DNA from 3 places in the Inquilinus ginsengisoli genome. Region 1 is predicted to be linked to each of the others. Evidence: predicted binding sites of a transcription regulator. Region 1 holds the regulator's gene; each other region holds the start of a gene.
The links. The regulator LexA, encoded in region 1, represses DNA repair genes until DNA is damaged. The targets are predictions, from matches to a motif close to ATGTTCTANTTTGGTTC.
Positions count from the first base shown of each region.

Region 2: uvrA (excinuclease ABC subunit UvrA) is a predicted target of LexA. The motif match lies at 2,636-2,652, and genes of this name have one in related genera.
Region 3: dinB (DNA polymerase IV) is a predicted target of LexA. The motif match lies at 2,235-2,251, and genes of this name have one in related genera.

Region 1 covers NZ_JAVDPW010000006.1:480,346-484,811, reverse strand. Annotated here, with positions in the region: gene trpC (indole-3-glycerol phosphate synthase TrpC) at 1-517, shown strand, start outside; gene moaC (cyclic pyranopterin monophosphate synthase MoaC) at 514-993, shown strand; gene E9232_RS19295 (molybdopterin molybdotransferase MoeA) at 990-2,189, shown strand; gene lexA (transcriptional repressor LexA) at 2,318-3,037, shown strand; gene E9232_RS19285 (LacI family DNA-binding transcriptional regulator) at 3,086-4,111, shown strand; gene E9232_RS19280 (LmrA/YxaF family transcription factor) at 4,113-4,466, opposite strand, start outside.
Region 2 covers NZ_JAVDPW010000004.1:361,875-366,340, reverse strand. Annotated here, with positions in the region: gene uvrA (excinuclease ABC subunit UvrA) at 1-2,467, opposite strand, end outside; gene E9232_RS13300 (EndoU domain-containing protein) at 2,807-3,343, shown strand; gene E9232_RS13295 (hypothetical protein) at 3,361-3,702, shown strand; gene E9232_RS13290 (MFS transporter) at 3,711-4,466, opposite strand, start outside.
Region 3 covers NZ_JAVDPW010000002.1:69,972-74,437, forward strand. Annotated here, with positions in the region: gene E9232_RS04150 (sarcosine oxidase subunit beta family protein) at 1-1,031, opposite strand, end outside; gene E9232_RS04155 (GlxA family transcriptional regulator) at 1,193-2,146, opposite strand; gene dinB (DNA polymerase IV) at 2,281-3,528, shown strand; gene E9232_RS04165 (TetR/AcrR family transcriptional regulator) at 3,722-4,333, shown strand; gene E9232_RS04170 (hypothetical protein) at 4,458-4,466, shown strand, end outside.

The sequences.
Region 1 (4,466 bases):
TTTCCAGGGCGCCGACGAGTATCTGACCGCCGCGCGCAATGCGGTCGAGCTGCCGGTGCTGCGCAAGGACTTCATGGTCGATCGCTACCAGATCGACGAGGCCCGGGCGCTGGGCGCCGACTGCATCCTGCTGATCATGGCGGCGCTGGACGACGCCACCGCGCAGGAGCTGGAGCAGGCCGCGATCGACAACGGCATGGACGTGCTGGTCGAGGTGCATGATGCGGCGGAGCTGGAGCGGGCGCTGAAGCTGCGGTCGCCGCTGCTCGGCATCAACAACCGGAACCTCAAGACCCTGCAGGTCGACCTCGCCACCACCGAGGCGCTGGCGGCCCAGGTGCCGCGGGACCGGCTGATGGTGTCCGAGAGCGGGCTGTTCACCCCGGCCGACCTGGCCCGCATGGCCCGGGTGGGCGCCACCACCTTCCTGATCGGCGAAAGCCTGATGCGCCACGACGACGTCGCCGCCGCCACCCGCGCGCTGCTGACGCCGGAGGCGAGATCCTCCGCCGCATGAGCGACCTCACCCATTTCGACGCCGCCGGGCAGGCGCGCATGGTCGATGTCTCGGACAAGGAGGCGACGGTCCGGGTGGCGCGTGCCGGCTGCCGGGTCGAGATGAAACCGGAGACGCTGGCGCTGATCGCCGCCGGCGGCCACGCCAAGGGCGACGTGCTGGGCATCGCCCGCATCGCCGGCATCATGGCCGCCAAGCGCACCGCCGACCTGATCCCGCTGTGCCACCCGCTGCCGCTGTCCAGCGTCGAGCTGGCGCTGCGCTGCGATGCGGAGCACAGCCGGGTCGAGATCGAGGCCACGGTCAAGGTCACCCACCGCACCGGAGTCGAGATGGAGGCGCTGACCGCCGCCTCAGTCGCCGCCCTGACCGTCTACGACATGTGCAAGGCGGTCGACCGTGGCATGGTGGTCACCGACCTGCGCCTGCTGCACAAATCCGGCGGGCGGTCGGGCATCTATGAGGCCGCGCCATGATCCCGGTCGCCGAGGCCCGCGCCCGCATCCTCTCCGCCTTCCAGGCCCTGCCGGCCGAGACCGTGCCGTTGCCCGAGGGCCTGGGCCGGATCCTGGCCGAGCCGGTCGTGGCGCGGCTGACCCAGCCGCCGCTCGACGTCTCCGCCATGGATGGCTGGGCGGTGCGCGCCACCGACGTCGCCACGGTGCCGGCGACGCTGCGCGAGATCGGCCGGGTGCCGGCCGGCGGCCGCTTCGAGGGCACGGTCGGGCCGGGCCAATGCGTCCGCATCTTCACCGGCGCGCCGCTGCCCGCGGGCGCCGACGCGGTGGTGATCCAGGAGGATGCCGACGCATCAGGCGATTCGGTCACCATCCGCGAGGGCGCCGGTGCCGGCCGCTATGTCCGCAAGGCCGGGCTGGACTTCCGCGCCGGCGACACCCTGCTGCAGCCCGGCCGGCGCCTGACCGCGCGCGACATCGGCATCGCCGCCTCGACCAACCATCCCTGGCTGCGCGTCCGCCGCCGGCCGCGGGTGGCGATCCTGGCGACCGGCGACGAGATCGTGATGCCGGGCGAGGCGCTGGGGCCGAGCCAGATCGTCAGCTCCAACAGCCACGCCCTCGCCGCCCTGGTCCGCAGCTGCGGCGGCCAGCCGATCGATCTCGGCATCGCCCGCGACGATGCCGAGTCGCTGACCGCGCTGGCGGCCGGGGCGCGCGGCGCCGACCTGGTCGTCACCACCGGCGGCGCCTCGGTCGGCGACCACGACCTGATCCGTTCGGTGCTGGGCGGGCGCGGCCTGGCGCTCGACTTCTGGACGATCGCGATGCGGCCGGGCAAGCCGCTGATGTTCGGCCGGCTCGACGACACCCCGATGCTGGGCCTGCCCGGCAACCCGGTTTCGACCATGGTCTGCGGCTGGCTGTTCCTGCGCCCGGCGATCCTGGCGCTGCAGGGCGCGGCGCTCCCGGACGACCGGATCGCGGCGACTTTGGGCCGCGACCTGCCGGCCAATGATCGGCGCGAGGATTACTTGCGGGCGCGGATCGAGCGCACCGAAAACGGCCTGGTCGCCACCCCGTTCCCGGCCCAGGACAGCTCGATGCTGTCGCTGCTGGCGGCCGCCGACGGGCTGGTGATCCGGCCGCCGCTGGCGCCGGCGGCGGCGCGCGGCGATGCGGTCGAGGCGGTGCTGTTCACGGACGGGATCTGACCCGGCGATTGTTGCGAGGAAGTAAAGAGTCGGGTGCGACAAAGTTAGCGCCTTGTGTTTTTGTTTTGTTCCTCCTATCGTGTTTCCAGGGATTCGGCCGCACCGCGGCCCTGAAAACGGAGGATGCCTTGCTGACGCGTAAGCAACAGGAGCTGCTGTTGTTCGTTCATCGCCGCCTGGAGGCGGACGGCGTCAGTCCTTCCTTCGACGAGATGAAGGACGCCCTCAGTCTCAAGTCGAAGTCGGGCATCCATCGACTGATCACCGGCCTCGAAGAGCGCGGCTTTATTCGCCGCCTGCCGCATCGGGCCCGGGCGCTCGAGGTGCTTCGCCTTCCCGACTGCCTCAAGACCGACGCCCCGGCGGCGACCGACGACGACAATGTCGTCCCCTTCCGGCCGCTGCGCAGCGACACGCCCCTGCCCGGCCGCAAGCTGGAGCGCGCCGATCTGGTCAATGCCGAGCACGGCGTCCGCCTGCCGCTCTACGGCCGGATCGCCGCCGGCATGCCGATCGAGGCGCTGCAGGAGCACAACTTCGCCCAGGTGCCGGCCTCGCTGCTCGGCCCGGGTGAGCACTACGCGCTCGAAGTCGCCGGCGACAGCATGGTCGAGGCCGGCATCCTGGACGGCGACACCGTCATCATCCGCCGCTGCGACACCGCCGACGCCGGCGTGATCATCGTCGCCCTGGTCGACGACAACGAGGTCACGCTGAAGCGGCTGCGGCGCAAGGGCGCATCGGTCGGGCTGGAAGCCGCCAACCCGGCCTACGAGACCCGCTTCCTGCCGTCGGACCGGGTCCGCATCCAGGGCCGCCTGGTCGGGCTGCTGCGGACCTATTCGTAACCTGCGGCCTCACCAGCCAGGGCTCGCCATCACGCGGCCCGGCACGCCATGACTGGCCGTGCCGGGCCGCGCCCGTTTGGCGGCGTCGAACGGGCGACGGCGCAGCAGGTCGCGGATGCGGCCGGCGTGTCGATCTCCGCCGTCTCGCGCACCTTCACCAAACACGCCAGCGTTTCGCCCCGGATGCGGGCCCGGGTGCTGGCGGCGGCCGAGGCGCTGGGCTACCGCCCCAACCAGCTGGCGCGCAGCCTGATGACCGGCCGGACCGAGCTGGTCGGGCTGGTCTCGACCCATTTCGCCAACCCCGCCTTCATGGACGTGTTCGACCTGTTCACGCGGGAGCTGCAGCGTCGCGGGCTGCGGCCGCTGATCGCCAACCTGTCGGAGGATGGCCACGCCGCGGCCGCGCTCGACATGATGCTGCAATACAATGTCGACGCCGTGCTGATCGCCACCTCGGCGCCGCCGGAGGGCTTCGCCGCCTCCTGCGCCCGGGCCGGGCTGCCGGTGGTGCATGTGTTCGGCCGGGCCGGGACCGATGCGCCGGTGCCGGTGGTGACGGTCGACAATGTCGCCGGCGGCCGCCTGGCGGCGCAGGCGATGCTGGCGCGCGGGCTGCGGCGCCTGGCCTTCCTCGGCGGCGCGCCGTCGGATGCGTCGTCGATCGACCGCGCCGCCGGCTTCGCCCAGGAACTGGCCGGGGCCGGCCTGCAGCCTGTGGCCGTGGACTACGCCGGCGACTATTCGCATGAGCACGGCCGGCGGGCGATGCACGCGCTGCTCGACGCCCATCGGCCCGATGCGGTGTTCTGCGGCGACGACATCCTCGCCCTCGGCGCGCTCGACGCCTGCCGCGAGCGGAGTGTGCGGGTGCCGGAGGAGATCGGCGTGGTCGGCTTCGACGACATGAAGCTGGCCGCCTGGCCCGGCTACAGCCTGACCACGATCCGCCAGCCGATGGCCGAGATGGTGCGCCACGCCATCGGCGAGATCGCCGCCCGCCTCGCCGATCCCGCCCACGAGTTGCGGAGCCGGCTGTTCGAGATCGCCCTGGTGGAGCGCGGCAGCCTGTAGGTCAGGCCACCCGCAGCCCTTCCAGAACCTGCATCAGCTGCCGGGCACAGACCCTGAGCGGCGCCGCGCTCTGCTCTGCCTTGGCCAGCGCCATCGCCCCGGAATAGGCGGCGACGACGAAGGTGGCGAGATCGTCCGGATCCGCCGCCGCCAGCCGGCCCGAGTGCTGGTCGGCGCGCAGCCGCTCGGCGATCGCGGCCCGCCAGGCCTCGAACAGCGCCTGCATCGCCAGCCGGAACTCCGGATCCGCCAGCGACAGCTCCAGCACCAGGTTGTTGAGCGGGCAGCCGGAGACCGCGCCGCGCCGCTCCAGCCCCTCGGCGATCCCGGCGAAGACCGCGGCAATGCCCTCCAG
Region 2 (4,466 bases), on a different contig from region 1:
TCTTGACGTAGTCCAGGCCGACCCGGTGCAGCGTCTCCATCTTGTCGCGGATCGACGGCACGGCGCGGAAGAACTCCGCCCCTTCCTCGACCGTCATGTCCAGCACCTCGGCGATCGACTTGTCGCGGTACAGCACCTCCAGGGTCTCGCGGTTGTAGCGATGGCCCTTGCAGACGTCGCATTGGACATAGACGTCGGGCAGGAAGTGCATCTCGATCTTGATCACGCCGTCGCCCTGGCAGGCCTCGCAGCGGCCGCCCTTGACGTTGAACGAGAAGCGGCCCGGCCCGTAGCCGCGGGCCTTCGCCTCCGGCAGCCCGGCGAACCAGTCGCGCATCGGGGTGAAGGCACCGGTGTAGGTGGCAGGGTTCGAGCGCGGGGTGCGGCCGATCGGCGACTGGTCGATGTCGATGATCTTGTCGAGGAACTCGATGCCCTCGATCGCGTCATGCGGCGCCGGATGCTCGTGCGCGCCCATCAGCTGCTTGGCCAGGGTCTTGTACAGGGTCTCGATCACCAACGTCGACTTGCCGCCGCCGGACACGCCGGTGATGCAGGTGAAGGTGCCCAGCGGCACCTCCATGGTGACGTTCTTGAGGTTGTTGCCGCGGGCGCCGACCACCCGCAGCACCTGGCCCTTGTGGCCGGGTCGGCGCTGGGTCGGCACCTCGATCCGCTTCACCCCGGTCAGGTACTGCGCGGTGATGCTGGCGGGGTTGCGCAGCACCTCCTCGGGCGTGCCATGGGCCACCACCTCGCCGCCATGCACGCCGGCGCCCGGCCCCATGTCGACGAGATAGTCGGCGCTGCGGATCGCATCCTCGTCATGCTCGACCACCAGCACGGTGTTGCCGAGGTCGCGCAGCCGCTTCAGCGTGCCCAGCAACCGCTCGTTGTCGCGCTGGTGCAGCCCGATCGACGGCTCGTCGAGGACATAGAGCACGCCGGTCAGGCCGGAGCCGATCTGCGACGCCAGCCGGATGCGCTGGCTCTCGCCACCCGACAGCGAGCCGGAGCCGCGCGCCAGGGTCAGGTAGGTCAGGCCGACGGCGCTGAGGAAGGTCAGCCGCTCGTTGATCTCCTTCAGGATGCGATAGGCGATCTCCTGGTCCTTGGCCGACAGCTTGGCGTTCAGCGCCGCGAACCACTGCCCGGCCTCGGCGATCGACTTCTCCGCCACCTGGCTGACATGCAGCCCGTCGATCTTCACCGCCAGCGCCTCGGGCTTGAGGCGGGCACCGCCGCAGGTCTCGCAGGGCTGGGTGCTCTGGTACTTGCCCAGCTCCTCCCGGGTCCAGGCGCTGTCGGTCTCGCGGAAGCGCCGCTCCATGTTCGGGATCAGCCCCTCGAACGGCTTCTCGGTCTTGTAGGTGCGCAGCCCGTCATCGTAGCGGAAGACGATCGACTCCTTGCCCGAGCCGTGCACGATCGCGTTGCGCACCACCTCCGGCAGGTCGCGCCACGGCGTGGTGGTGCTGGCGCCGTAATGCGCGGCGATCGCGTCCAGGGTCTGGTGGTAGTATTTCGAGGACGATCCCTCCCACGGCGCCACCGCGCCCTTGGCCAGGGACTTGCTGTCGTCCGGCACCACCAGCTCGGGGTCGAACACCAGCTTGGCGCCCAGGCCGTCGCAGGCCGGGCAGGCGCCGTGCGGGCTGTTGAACGAGAACAGCCGCGGCTCGATCTCCGGGATGGTGAAGCCCGAGACCGGGCAGGCGAATTTCGACGAGAACAGGGTGCGGTCGCCGGTCTCGGCGTTCTCGGCGATGGCCAGCCCCTCGGCCAGGCCCAGCGCGGTCTCGATCGAATCGGCCGCGCGGTTGCCCAGGTCGTCGCGCACCACCAGGCGGTCGACCACCACCTCGATGTCGTGCTTCAGCTTCTTGTTGAGGGCCGGCACGTCCTCGATCTCGTACATCGTGCCGTCGACCTTGACCCGCTGGAAGCCGCGGGCCCGCAGCTCCTGCAGCTCCTTGCGGTACTCGCCCTTGCGGCCGCGCACGATCGGGGCCAGCAGGTAGAGGCGGGTGCCGTCGCCCATCGCCATCACCCGGTCGACCATCTGGCTGACCGTCTGGCTCTCGATCGGCAGGCCGGTGGCCGGCGAATAGGGCACGCCGATGCGGGCGAACAGCAGCCGCATGTAGTCGTAGATCTCGGTCACCGTGCCGACGGTCGACCGCGGGTTGCGGCTGGTGGTCTTCTGCTCGATCGAGATCGCTGGCGACAGGCCCTCGATCGAATCGACGTCCGGCTTCTGCATCAGCTCGAGGAACTGGCGGGCATAGGCCGACAGGCTCTCGACGTAACGGCGCTGGCCCTCGGCATAGATGGTGTCGAAGGCCAGCGAGGATTTGCCGGAGCCGCTGAGGCCGGTGATCACGATCAGCTGGTCGCGCGGCAGATCCACGTCGACATTCTTCAGATTGTGCTCGCGCGCGCCACGGACGCTGATGAACTTGTGCATCGCCAGAAATCACTCGTGCGGGAAGAGCGTCCGGCCGTCCGGATACGCCGAGGTGCAATATGGGGCGGGCAGGGACGAAAAGCGACTCCCGGCCCCGCCGCCCGCCCTTGCCCGACCTTGCGCCCGGCCGCAGCCATCTGCCATCGGATCAAGGACAATGGCGAACTCGAACATACCGGGAACAATCCAGTCAAGGGGAAAGCAGCCTCCTCCTGACAGATCCTGACAGGAGGATGGGCTGGCGCCCCCAGGACCGGCGGACCGCCTGTCGCGCAACCCGGTGGCGCGGCGGGGCGGAGGGGGTTAGGATTTCGCGCTGTCCTGTGGCCGGGAGACCTCATGATCGGTCGGATTTGCTTCATCCTGGTTCTGCTGCTGTTGCCGTTGGCGCGCGAGTCGGTGGCGGCCGCCCCGATCGACTGCAGCGACGCTGGCAAGCGGCTGTGGAGCCGCAGCGACCCGCAGGTCAATCTCAGCCATATCTTCTGCGGCGAGCTCGGCCGCAACGGCGACCCCAAGGGCTATCACTCCCGCGCCGTGTCGCTGCCGACCGGCGCGGTCGACCGGGTGGACGAGACCGCGCATCGCGGCGGCGACATCTACGACGCCTCGGTGATCTACAGCAACGGCCGGCGCAAGCGCTCGACCTTCTATCCTGACGACTGCCCGGCCGAGGCGATCCTGCGCTCCGTCCTCTACGCCTACGAGCACCAGACCGGGGCGCATCCGGCGTGGGGCGTGCTCGGGCCTTCGGCGCCTGACGGCGCAACTGGCGACGGGTATTGCCGAGATGGGCGCGGCCGCGCCTTCGAGATCAGGATGGGCACCATCCAGCGCCGTGGGCAGGACGCCATCAACACCGCGTTCCCGAACTGACCGGGGAGACCGAGGACATGATCGAGATCACCCGCGACGCCCAGGGCCGGCCGCGGATCGTGCCCGGCACCGCGGCGCCGATCCTGGCCGATTTCCTCGAGACCGACCTGCGCGGCGACGCCGCCTGGACCAAGGGCGTGGCCGCCCGCCTGGCCGCGGCCGGGGAGGGCGGCGAGCCGATCACCGGCAACCTCTATGCGCTGGAGATCCGCGGCGCCAAATCGGTGCTGCGCAACATCCACGACGCCAAGGTGCCGGCGCTGGTGCTGCCGACCAGGGATCTGGCGGCGGCGGTCGAGGCCTGGCTGGCGGCGCTGCGCCCGCCGCCCAAGGCGGGCGCGCGCCGGCGGAAACCCTGAACGGTCGGTCAGCCCGAGAGCGTCTCGGTCTTGCGCAGGCCCGGGAACAGCCGCATCCACAGCAGCGCGATGACGATGGTGCCGATGCCGCCGAGCACGCCGGCCGGCACCGCGCCCAGCAGCCCGGCCGCCATGCCGGATTCGAATTCGCCGAGCTGGTTCGAGGTGCCGACGAACAGCGAGTTCACGGCGCTGACCCGCCCGCGCATCTCGTCCGGCGTCAGCAGCTGCACCAGCGAGCTGCGGATCACCACGCTGACATTGTCGGCCGCGCCCAGCACGGCCAGGGCCACCAGCGAGACCACCAGGCTGGTCGAGGCGGCGAACACCACGGTGGCGGCGCCGAACACGATCACCGCCGCGAACATCTTGCGCCCGACCCCGCGGCGCAGCGGCACCCGGGTCAGCACCGCCGACATGGTCAGGGCGCCGACGGCGGGGGCCGAGCGCAGCAGGCCCAGGCCCCAGGGCCCGGTCTGCAGGATGTCGTGAGCGTAGATCGGCAGCAGCGCCGTCGCCCCGCCCAGCAGCACCGCGAACATGTCGAGCGAGATGCTGCCCAGGATCACCGGCCGGCTGCGGATGAAGGCGATGCCGGAGAACACCGACCGCAGCGTTGGCGGCTCGCGCCGCGGCACCGACCGCTGCAGCCGCATGAAGGTCATCAGCCCGCAGGCCGCCAGGAAGAAGACGGCGGCGATCACGAAGGGCGCGGTGACGCCGACGGCATAGAGCAGCCCGCCCAGCGACGGGCCAATGATCGT
Region 3 (4,466 bases), on a different contig from region 1:
CCGTCCATCGACATGTCCATCAGCCCGCCCCACTGCCGCAGCAGGCGCAGCCGGCCGAGCGCCGGTAGGATCGCCAGGCCGCCCTCGACCACATCCTCTACCACCGGCAGGTTGCCGCGCTGGGCGTAGGAGTTGTAGCCGTCGATGTCGCCGCCGAACACCAGCCCGCCCTTGTCGGACTGGCTGACGTAGAAATGTCCGGCGCCGAAGGTGATAACGCCGTCGACCAGCGGCTTCAGCCCTTCGGAGACGAAGGCCTGCAGCACATGGCTCTCGATCGGCAGCTTCAGCCCCGCCAGCGCCGCGACGCGCGAGGAGTTGCCGGCGCAGGCCAGCCCGACCTTGCTGGCGCGGATCCGGCCCCGGCTGGTCTCGACCCCGACCACCGCGCCGTCCTCGATGGCGATGCCGGTGACCTCGCAGTTCTGGATGATGTCGACGCCGCGGCTGTCGGCGGCGCGGGCATAGCCCCAGGCCACCGCGTCGTGGCGCACGGTGCCGCCGCGGCGCTGCAGCAGCCCGCCCTGGATCGGGAAGCGGGCATTGTCGAAGGCCAGCAGCGGCGCAAGCGCCCGCACCTGCTCGCGGTCCAGCAGCTCGGCATCGACGCCGTTCAGCCGCATGGCGTTGCCGCGGCGGGCGTAGGCGTCGCGCTGGGCGTCGGAGTGGTAGAGGTTCAGCACGCCGCGCTGGCTGACCATGGCGTTGTAGTTGAGGTCCTGCTCCAGCCCCTCCCACAGCTTCATCGACCATTCGTAGAACGGCGTGTTGCCGGGCAGCAGGTAGTTGGAGCGGATGATGGTGGTGTTGCGGCCGACATTGCCGCCGCCGATCCAGCCCTTTTCCAGCACCGCGACATTGGCGATGCCGTGCTCCTTGGCCAGGTAATGCGCGGTGGCGAGCCCGTGGCCGCCGCCGCCGACGATGATCACGTCATAGGCCGGTTTCGGCGCCGCGTCGCGCCAGGCCGGCGTCCAGCCCTGCTGGCCCCTTAGGGCTTGGCCCAGCACAGAGAAGATCGAATAGCGCACGCCGTGCCTCCGTTCGGGCCGGAGCCACCCCCTCACCCGGAACCGCCGACGCGGTTCCGGGTGAGGGGGTGGCTCAGGCCTATCCTTACCAAGCATCCACCCCATACCGCCCTTCGATTTGCCTCAGAGCGTCATCGGCATGTCCCATGGAGACAAGCCGCTCACTCCGCCCGGTCCCGGGCCGGCGGAGAGCCGAAGCGCTGGCGGTAGGCGCGGGAGAAGTGGCTGGTGCTGACGAAGCCGCAGGCCAGCGCCACCTCGGTCACCGACAGCGTGGTCTGGCGCAGGTGGCGCCGCGCCGCCCGCAGCCGCAGGTCGAGATAATGCTCCGCCACGCTGCGCCCCAGCCGGCCGCGGAACAGCCGCTCGAGCTGGCGCAGCGACAGCCCGGCGATGCCTGCGAGGTCCTGGCGCGACAGCGGCTCCTCGATCCGCTCCTCCATCCGCGCCAGCGCCGCCAGCAGGCCGGGATGGCTGACGCCGAAGCGCCGGCGCGGATCCAGCCGCTGCGGGTCGTCGCCATGGCGCAGCTGGGTGTGCATGAACCAGTCGGCCACCGCCGCGGCCAGGGCCACGCCGTCGCGCCGCTCGATCAGCGCGTGCATCAGGTCGAGCGCGGCGATGCCGCCGGAGCAGGTCAGCCGGTCGCGGTCGATCTCGAACAGGTGCCCGGTCGGCTCCAGCGCCGGGAAGCGCTCGGCAAAGGATGCCAGATGGTCCCAGTGCAGGGTGAAGCGGTGGCCGTCCAGCACCCCTGCCCGGGCGAGCAGGTAGGGCCCGCCGGAGACGGCGCCCAGCGCGGTGCCGTGGCGCGCCAGGTCGCGCAGCCGGGCCAGGGTCGGCGGATGGTCGAAGCCCTCGATCCCGGTGCCGGCGCAGACCAGCAGCAGGTCGACCTCCGCCATGCGGTCCGGCGGCCGGTCCGGCGCCACGGCGATGCCGTTGGAGGCGCGCACCGGCTGCCCGTCCGGGCTGAAATGCAGCCAGCGATAGCGCTCGCGCCCACCCAGCAGGTTGGCGGCGCGCAAGGGCTCGATCGCCGCGGCATAGGGCATCAGCGGAAAGTTCGGGATCAGCAGGAAGCCGACGGTGAACGCCTCCTCCGCAGCCTGCATCCCCGTCCCTCCCCACGCCGGTCGCCCTGGCCGAAAGGACGCGATCGGGCGGCGCGGGTCAAGCCCGGAGCTTGACAATCATCGGCGTTTGTTCTCTTTTTGTTCCAATCATCCTCTGCAGGTGAACGGTCGGGATGGACACCGCAGCCACCATCCTCCATGCCGACCTCGACGCCTTCTACGCCTCGGTCGAGCAGTTGCTGGACCCGTCCCTGCGCGGCAAGCCGATCGCGGTCGGCGGCGGGGTGGTGCTGGCCGCGTCCTACGAAGCCAAGGCCTTCGGGGTGCGCGGCGGCATGCCGGGCCGGCAGGCGCGCCTGCTGTGCCCCCACCTCATCTTCGTCGACGGCCAGTTCCAGGAGTACCAGCGGCTGGGCGACGCCGCCATCGGGGTGCTCGGCGACTTCACGCCCCTGGTCGAGCGGATCTCGATCGACGAGGCCTTCGCCGACGTCGCCGGCTGCACCCACCTGTTCGGCCCGCCGGCCGAGATCGCCGCCGCCATCCGCCGCCGGGTGCGGGCGGAGCTCGGCCTGCCGATCTCGGTCGGGGTGGCGCGCACCAAGCACCTGGCGAAGATCGCCTCGCAGGTGGCCAAGCCGGACGGGCTGATGGTGGTCGACCCCGCTGCCGAGCTGGCCTTCCTGCACGATTTGCCGGTCGAGCTGATGTGGGGTGTCGGCCCGGTCACCAAGGCGCGGCTGGCCGAGACCGGCGTGCGCACCATCGGGCAGCTGGCCCAGGTGCCGGGGTGGTCGCTCGAACGGCTGCTGGGCCGCGCGGCCGGCGAGAAGCTGGCGGCGCTGGCCTGGAACCGCGACCCGCGCGAGATCCGGACCAACCGCCGGGCGCAATCGGCCGGGGCCCAGTCGGCGCTGGGGCGGAAGCCGGCCGAGGAGCGGGTGTTCGTGCCGACGCTGCGCCATCTGGCGGACCGGGTCGCCACCCGGCTGCGGGCCAAGTCGCGGCCCGGCCGGACCGTGACGGTCCGCGTCCGCTTCGCCGACCTGCGCTCGGTCACCCGCTCGATCACGCTCGACGCGCCGATCTCGGCGACCACGATCCTGGCCGAAATCGCCGAGGAGCTGGTGCGCACCGTGCTGGCGCAGCACCCCCAGGAGAAGACCATCTCGCTGCTGGCGATCTCGGTCTCGCATCTCGACGACCGGGAAGCGCTGCAGCTGGACCTCCCGCTCGGGCTCGACGACGAGCGGCGCCGGCCCGGCGCCCGGAAGGGCATGGCGCGGGGAAAGGCCGACCGCGCCGTCGACGCGATCCGCGACCGGTTCGGATGGGCGGCGGTCGGCTATGGCTCGGTCGCGCTGGGACGGTCCAGCTCGGTGCCCGACGCGTTCCGCGAACTCGCGGAGAAGGACCTGTAGCGCCCCGGCGACCGCAGCCTGGAACGGCTGCGCCGGATCAAGTATCACCTCAAGGTGATGGGGCCCGGCGAAGAGAAAATCTGAGCCCCCTCGCCCTTGACGCCCCGCTTGTCCCGGACCATTGTTCGACTGGATGGTCGGTTAATGAATGGGCGCCCCGTTCCGCGGGTCGGCAGCCAGGGCGGACAAAGCGATGCGCAAACTCGACCCCGAGAAGCACGAGGCCAGGCGCCAGCAGATCCTGCGGGCGGCGACGGCCTGCTTCGCCCGGCGCGGCTTCCACCAGACCCGCACTGCCGAGATCTGCGTCGAGGCCGGGATGAGCCCCGGCAACCTGTTCCACTATTTCGACAGCAAGGAAGCCATCATCGAGGCGCTGGTCGAGGAGGAGCGGCACGAGGCCGCCCAGATCTTCGAGCAGCTGCGCCAGGCCGACGACCTGCTGCAGGCGCTGCTCGACCTGGTCGACGTCGCCTTCGACGCGCTGGCCGACCGGTCCGAGGCGCGGCTGGCGGTCGAGATCGGCGCCGAGGCGATGCGCAACCCCCGCATCGCCGTGATGTTCGAACGGTCCGACGCCGAGACCAAGGCGGCGCTGATCGGCGTGCTGACCACGGCGGTGGCGCGCGGCCAGATCGACCCGACGCTGGACCTGCCCAGCACCGCCGGCTGGCTGATCGCCCTGTTCGACGGCATGATCAGCCGCGCCGCGATCGACCCGACCTTCGACGCTGCGGCGCAGGCGCCGATGCTGCGCCTGCTGATCGCCCGCTTCCTGCGGCCGCAGCCGGCCGCGCGCCCGTAAGCACAACGACCAGCGGCCCAACGGGAGCTCGATGCGCGATTTTCCGGTCGAGCCCCATCCCCGCCCTTGCATTCGTCCGAAAACAACGCACCATGGATGGAAAGTAGCCAAGGAGGAGGCTGCCATGGGCAAC